Regions from separate parts of the Janthinobacterium salmonicoloratum genome, predicted to be linked through region 2. Evidence: predicted binding sites of a transcription regulator. Region 2 holds the regulator's gene; the other holds the start of a gene.
What was found. Region 2 encodes FNR, which switches genes on or off when oxygen is low (the NO sensors DNR and NnrR bind a similar motif). Its sites were predicted from a motif close to TTGATNNNNATCAA; they were not measured.
Positions count from the first base shown of each region.

Region 1 (3,509 bases), on a different contig from region 2:
TCCGCCCGCCCCGCGCGCCCATTACTCCGTGCTGGTGTACATCGAGCCGATTGCCAGCGCCCCGGAAAAGTATGGCTATGACATCGCCTCGCGGCCCCTGGTCGCCGAAGCGCTGGCGCAGTCACGCGATTCCGGACAGATCAGTAATTCCGGCGCGCCCGTGCCGATGGACGACCGGCCGCAGTTGACGGGCATGGCCATGCGCCTGCCCGTGTTCCGCTCCGGCATGCCGATCGACACGATGGAGCAAAGGCGCGCGGCCTACCAGGGTTCCGTCGGCATCGGCTACGATCTGGTGACGATGATGCGCAGTGCGCTGGCCGACATGCCGGTACGCAACGTCCGCCTGACCCTGTTCGATATCGGTCCGCAGGCGCGCGAACCGCTGCAACTGCCGCGCGACATGCGCCCCATCTTCGACAGCACGACGGCAGGCATGCATGCGCCATGGTGGCTGCCCGGCAACTCGGGGCGTTACCTGAGCAGCACGATGCTGATCGAACACAATGGCCGCATGTGGCAAGCGCTGTTCAGCGTGCGCAAGAGCGACCTGTATACGCGCTTCGGTGCCTTTCTGCCCTGGCTGGCCCTGCTGATCGGCTTTGCCAGCACCATGCTGCTGTATGTGCTGTTCCATACCCTGGCGTCGTCGCGCCGGCGCGCCATCCAGATGGCGACGGGCATGACGGAGGAATTGCGCGCCAGCCAGATCCGCCTGCAGCTGTCGCATCAGAAACTGCGCCGCCTGGCGGCCCACGCCGACCAGATCAAGGAAGAAGAGCGCAAGCGCATCGCGCGCGAAATTCACGACGACCTGGGACAAAACCTGCTGGTGCTGCGCATCGATGCCGACATGCTGGCCTCGCGCACGCAGCGCCGCCACCCGCGCCTGAACGCCCGCGCCCGCTCGACCCTGGAGCAGATCGACGCCACCATCAAGAGCGTGCGGCAGATCATCAACGACTTGCGCCCTACCGTGCTGGACCTGGGCGTGAATGCGGCCGTCGAATGGCAGGTGGCGCAATTCCGCCAGCGCACGGGCATCGCCTGCGAAGTGAGCGAAAGCCATGACGACATTTGCCTCAGCGACCAGTGTGCGACGGCCCTGTTCCGCATCCTGCAAGAGTCACTCAGCAATATTTCCCAGCATGCCTATGCCAGCCGCGTGCAAGTCAAGCTGGAAAAATGCCGCGATACGGTGTCGATGAGCATCAGCGACAACGGCGTGGGCGCGGCCATCGACGGGCGCAACAAGCTGGGCTCGTTTGGCCTGGTGGGGATAGAGGAGCGCATCAAGTTGCTGGGCGGCACTTTCTACATCGAAAGTAGCCCCGGCGCCGGCATGAGCGTGCACGTCAGCGTGCCGCTGGGCGCGGACGCCACCGCGTTTCCCTACCAGGAAGAAAGCAGGTCCAGCGCCTGACAGGCGCGCCCCACTTGAAGCAAGCTCAGCTTGCATATTTTGTAATAAGATGCAATATTAATGTAGAACAACTCAGCGCCCGCCCGCCATGGGTCAGGCATCCCTCGACTACTTACCAGGAGTACACACCGACCGCTATCCCTTGTTTCACCGTATTTCCCACAACGCTCTTTACCAAAGGACATTCATGGATACGAACGATAGTTTCAAGGCAATTGCCGATTTGAATTTGGACGCGATCAAGGTCAAGCTGATGCACCGGGAGTCAGGCGAAGGATGGAGCCTGGAAAAAGCGAATGCGGTGGAATTCGAATACCGCCGCTTCCTGATCCTGATGAAGCAGTTTCCCCAAGAAGAAACGGCGCCACTGATGGACGTCGATACCTTCTGGCACTACCACATCCTCGATACCCTGAAATATGCGGCGGACTGCGAACAGGTGTTCGGTTACTTCCTGCATCACTTCCCGTACATCGGCCTGCGCGGCGAAGACGACGAAGCGGCGCACCATCGCGTGGGCGAGCGCATGAAGCAGTTGTATGAGCAAACGTTCGGGGAAGATTATATCCGCGCAGAAACGGCGTATTCGGGACGTGCCGTACAAGCAGCGTTTTCCAGTGCGGCGGTGCAGGCGACGGCAGACTCGGGCCGGGCTGTACAAACGGCGTTTTCCAGTGCAGCGGTACAGGCGACAGCGTACTCGGGCCGGGCCGTGCAAACGGCGTTTTCCAGTGCCGCGGTACAGGCGACAGCGTACTCGGGCCGGGCCGTGCAAACGGCGTTTTCCAGTGCAGCGGTACAGGCGACGGCGTATTCGGGCCGCGCGACCGGGGCTGCCAACACCGCCTTTTCCAGCGCGCCTGCCTCACTGAGCGCAGCGGTGGTCAAGTCGTCCTCGACTGGACAGGAAATGGGGCGTTTCTATGTCGATCGTCCGGTACTGAACCGCGACCCGCAATAGAAAAGCGGAAAACAGATGTGGCTGCCGCACGCGGCAAGCCTGACTTACCCAGACGGCACCTCTCAGTTTACCGTCTGTCAGGCGTTCTTAGGCAGCCATCAACTCGCGCAATTCACGAATGCTGAAATCGCTGATTTCATGCATGCGGATGAGGATCGTGGCGCCGATCGGCAAGGTGTTATGACGAATCTTGCTGATAACAGGTGGCGCCACTTCCAGAGCTCGCGACAAGGCGGCATCATTTTTCAGTTGCAGCTTGTCGATGATCGCATCGAGGACGCGATTCGGGTTGTAGGTAGGCAAAGAGGTAATTTGTTTGAGAGACATGATCAAAAATCCGTACTTGTTGTATTAAAGCAAGAAAAAACCGAATGTCTCTTCTGCAATAATTCAGGGTAAACACACTAAAAAGCGCCATCACTTATGCGGCTTTTACGCCGCAAACAATATAATACACGCTATTGTTGATTTTTGCGTAACTTAAAGCAAAATTGTGATAATTGAAGAGAATTGACGCACTTGGAATGTGCTAGAGGATAACTCAAATCGGAAAAATTTGCTGCACGTCATCAATTTTTACAATGAGGGACGCCGCTACGCATGAGCCAGGCAATCGTCATGAGCGTGCCCAGGCGGGCCATTTCTGCTGATAAATGCCAACCTTGCGCGGCCACGCCGGCCGGGGCGGCAAGCAGGCAAGTGCCAAGGATGGCATCACCACGGCACCAGGCCAGTTGCCGGCGAATTTCATCGGGTGGTGGTGGCGGCTGCAGCGCATGTTCGCGGCGCCGCATATAGGCGCGCACCTGTTCCTTGCTGGGGTGACTCTTCGCTTGCATGGCTCGCTCCTGCTGACGGGAAACAGCGTCGCTCTATTTGTAGAGCCCGCCACAAGTAGCTGAAACGCGTGACGACATTGCTCACCATATCGTCAGCGTGCCATGGCGCGTTTGCGCTGCATCAAGTAGCAAAGCCCCGGTGTTGCACCGAAGCCTGCACTGCCCCATGCTCCATGTTCACGTCACCAGCGGCCTGGCGGCCGATAGCCTGCTCTTATTTCTTTTGCTGGCGCACGCGCTGTTGCTGTTTTTCCTGCGTTTGCTGGCGGTTCTGCTTGCGCTCGAA
Region 1 covers NZ_JBNYXV010000004.1:313,802-317,310, forward strand. Annotated here, with positions in the region: gene ACQ4WY_RS21075 (CHASE domain-containing protein) at 1-1,423, shown strand, start outside; gene ACQ4WY_RS21080 (glycine-rich domain-containing protein) at 1,611-2,384, shown strand; gene ACQ4WY_RS21085 (hypothetical protein) at 2,472-2,711, opposite strand; gene ACQ4WY_RS21090 (hypothetical protein) at 2,954-3,223, opposite strand; gene ACQ4WY_RS21095 (hypothetical protein) at 3,438-3,509, opposite strand, start outside.
Region 1: the regulator FNR is predicted to act here: its motif matches at 1,481-1,494, upstream of ACQ4WY_RS21080 (glycine-rich domain-containing protein).

Region 2 (3,509 bases):
TCGACCGGCCGCGTGGCCTGGTACGCTACAGTACCGACCATGCGATGGAAAACAACTTCAATTCGAAGCAGATCCGCCAGCGCGCCATGCGCCCGCGCGTATTGATCTACACTTCCATCCTGGCCCTGATCATCATCGCCGTGTGTACTTCGCTGGCGCTGCGCACGCCCTTGAAAATGGACGTGATCCGCGACCGCGGTTCGATGGGACGCGAAGTGGAGGACGGCATGATCGAAAACGTCTACCGCTTGCAGATCATGAATACGTCGGAGCAAACCCAGCATTTTAAAATCAGCGCTTCCGGCTTGCCGGGCCTGACCTTGCTGACGCGTGAAGAAGTGACCTTGCAGCCGACGGAAACGCTGGGCTGGCCGATCCGCCTGCGCGTACCGCACGGCGTCGGCGAGAAGGGTTCGAACAAGATTGCGATCGAATTGCACTCGCTGGACGACCCATCGCTGCATGTGCGTGAAAGCGCGGTATTCATCGTACCGCGCTAATGTAGGAAGGCCGGTCCCCGCATGGGGACTGGCTGATTAAACAGGAGAAATATCATGTCCGACAGTCTGAAACTGCAAGCACCCGTTGCACCGTGGTACAAGCATCGCTGGCCATGGCTGCTGATGATCGGCCCCGGCCTGTCCGTGGTCGTCGGCAGCTTCATGGGCTATATCGCGTTTACGCAGCCCGATGCGCTGGTGGTGGGCGATTATTACAAGCAGGGCAAAGCGATCAACCAGGATTTGAAGCGCGACACGATCGCCAGCGACCTGGCGATGGATACGAGCCTGTCGTACGACGTGGCACAGGCGAGCCTCAGTGGTTCCGTGCACAGCTTCGGCAAGGCCTATCAGGCGCCGCTGCAGCTGCACCTGGCGCATGCGACCCTGCCGGAAAAGGATATCAAGCTGCTGGTGCAGCCCGATGCGGCCGGCAATTTTTCCGTAGCGCTGCCGATGCTCGAACGCAGCCGCTGGCAAGTGCTGGTGGAAAACGACAAACGCGAGTGGCGCCTGTCAGGCATCTGGACCTGGCCACTGCAGCGCAGCATCGCGCTGCATGCTGACGCAGAGCTGTAAAGCTTATTTGCAGACGTCAGTACCGGCCGTAATGGCCTTCAATTTGGCCGGCTGCAGGATTTCAATCTCGCGGTTCGACACGCGCAGCCAGCCTTCCTTCTTGAATTTGGACAGCAGACGGCTGACGCTCTCGATGGTCAGGCCCAGATAGTTGCCGATTTCCTCGCGCGACATGCGCAGCTGGAAATTGCTGCCCGAATAGCCGCGTGCCTCGTAGCGCGAGGCCAGGTTGACGATGAAGGCGGCAAAGCGCTGCGTCGCCTGCATATTGCCCAGCAAGAGCATGACGCTTTGCTCGCGCGTGATTTCCTGGCTCATCATGCGGTGAAAATGGCGCAGCAGGGTCGGCATATTGCCCAGCAATTGTTCCAGGCTGGAAAACGGAATTTCACATACTTCGCTGTCTTCCAGCGCCACCGCATTACAGTGGTGGCGGTCTGCGCTGATGGCGTCCATGCCCAGCAATTCACCGGCCATCTGGAAACCCGTCACCTGCTCTTCGCCGCCAGGATTGATCTGGTACGTCTTGAAGTGCCCCAGGCGAATCGCATACAGGTTCTGGAACGAGTCGCCGATGCGAAACAGCGAGGCGCCGCGCGCGACCTTGCGGCGGCGGCCGATGATCTGGTCCAGCCTGTCCATGTCGCCCACATCGAGGCCCATCGGCAGGCACAATTGATGCATGCTGCAGGTCGAGCATCGCGCTCGCAACGCTTCCACGTTCACTGTGGGCAAGGTTGGAGTGAGTAGCGCTTCAGTCATGTCATTACCTTTTATAAAATGCAATAACAAGTTTACTGCATACAGGGTTGCCGTGTGCCAATTTCACCGTAATTTCGGCGAATAAACGACGTCCAGCCTTTAATTATATGGCAACATCGTCAAAAGCCCATACGGGGCGGGCAATTTATGCGGTGGCGCTTGCCAAGCTGAGGCATTGATAGGAAAATTCCCGTCAGCATTATCTGCCGCCTGTGCCGCCCGGTACTGAAAAGGAAATCATGAAGCCTCTCGGCATTAAAGCAAAAGTCGCGCTGGCCACCAGCCTGACCTCGATCGCCATGATCGCGCTGGTCACCATGATCCAGTTGCAGCACATGCGCGACGACTTCACCCGAGTGCTGTTGAGCCAGCAGTCATCCCTGATCAGCCGCACCGCTGCCGAGCTCGACGACAAGCTGGGCATGCTGCTGCAGATCGTCACCCTGACGGCCAGGCAGCAGCCGCCGGAACTGATCGCCCAGCCCACCCAATTGCGCGCATACTATGCGCGCCGCTCGATGCTGGTGCTGTTCGATGACGTGCTGGTGCTCGATGCGCATGGCGCCATCGTGGCCGACATGCCGGAAGTGGCGGGGCGCGCCGGCATCAACGTCGCCGAGCGCGAGTATTTCCAGACCGTCTTGCGCACGCGCCAGCCCATGATCACCGAACCGATGCTGGGCAAGTCGAGCGGCATGCCCATCGTGCAGATGGTCGCGCCCGTGCTGGCCGCCGATGGCCAGGTGGCCGGGGTCGTGATCGGCGTGCTGCGCCTGTACAAGGACAACTTGCTGGGCCGCCTGCGCTCGGAAAAGATCGGCAAGAGCGGCTATTACTTCATTCTCACGCGCGGCGCCGTGCCGCGCTATGTGCTGCACCCCGATACCAGCCGTTTGCTGCAGCCGCGCAAGCCGAACGCCAACCTGACGACCACCCAGTTGCTGAAGGAAGATGGCGAAGGCAGCATGGTCAGCACCAACAGCCGCGGCATCACGGCCGTCAACAGCTTCAAGCGCCTGAAATCGGTGAACTGGCTGCTGGCCGCCTCGCTGCCCATCGACGATGCCTTCGAACCCTTCGATGGCGTGCTGTCCCGGCTGGTGCTGTGGAGCATCCTCGCTTCGCTGCTGGCCGCGGCCGTACTGGGCTGGGTCACCGTGCGCCTGCTGTCGCCGCTGGTGCGCTTGCGCGATACCCTGCTGGCCCTGCGTACCAGCGGCAGCCGTTTCACCCCCGTGCCGGTGCGGCAGCGCGACGAGATCGGCGAACTGACGGAAGCGTTCAACGGCCTGATGAGCGAACGCGACCGTCTGCAGCAGGAACTCGAAGTACGCGCGGCGGAGCTGGAACAGGAGCGCGACCGGGCCGAGGCGGCCAACCGCGCGAAGAGCGATTTCGTGGCCAACATGAGCCATGAAATCCGCACGCCCCTCAATGCCGTGCTGGGCATGGTGTATTTGCTGGGCAATACCAGGCTCGACACGGAACAACGCAAGTATCTGACCATGGTCAGAGTGGCAGGCCAGTCGCTGCTGGGCATCCTCAACGACGTGCTCGACTATTCAAAGATCGAGGCGCGCCGCATGGAATTGTCGCCCGTCGAATTCGACCTCGACGAAGTCATGAATACCCTGGCCACGACGATGACGATGAATGCGGGCGAAAAGG
Region 2 covers NZ_JBNYXV010000002.1:723,052-726,560, reverse strand. Annotated here, with positions in the region: gene ccoG (cytochrome c oxidase accessory protein CcoG) at 1-500, shown strand, start outside; gene ACQ4WY_RS16440 (FixH family protein) at 555-1,079, shown strand; gene fnr (fumarate/nitrate reduction transcriptional regulator Fnr) at 1,083-1,841, opposite strand; gene ACQ4WY_RS16430 (response regulator) at 2,081-3,509, shown strand, end outside.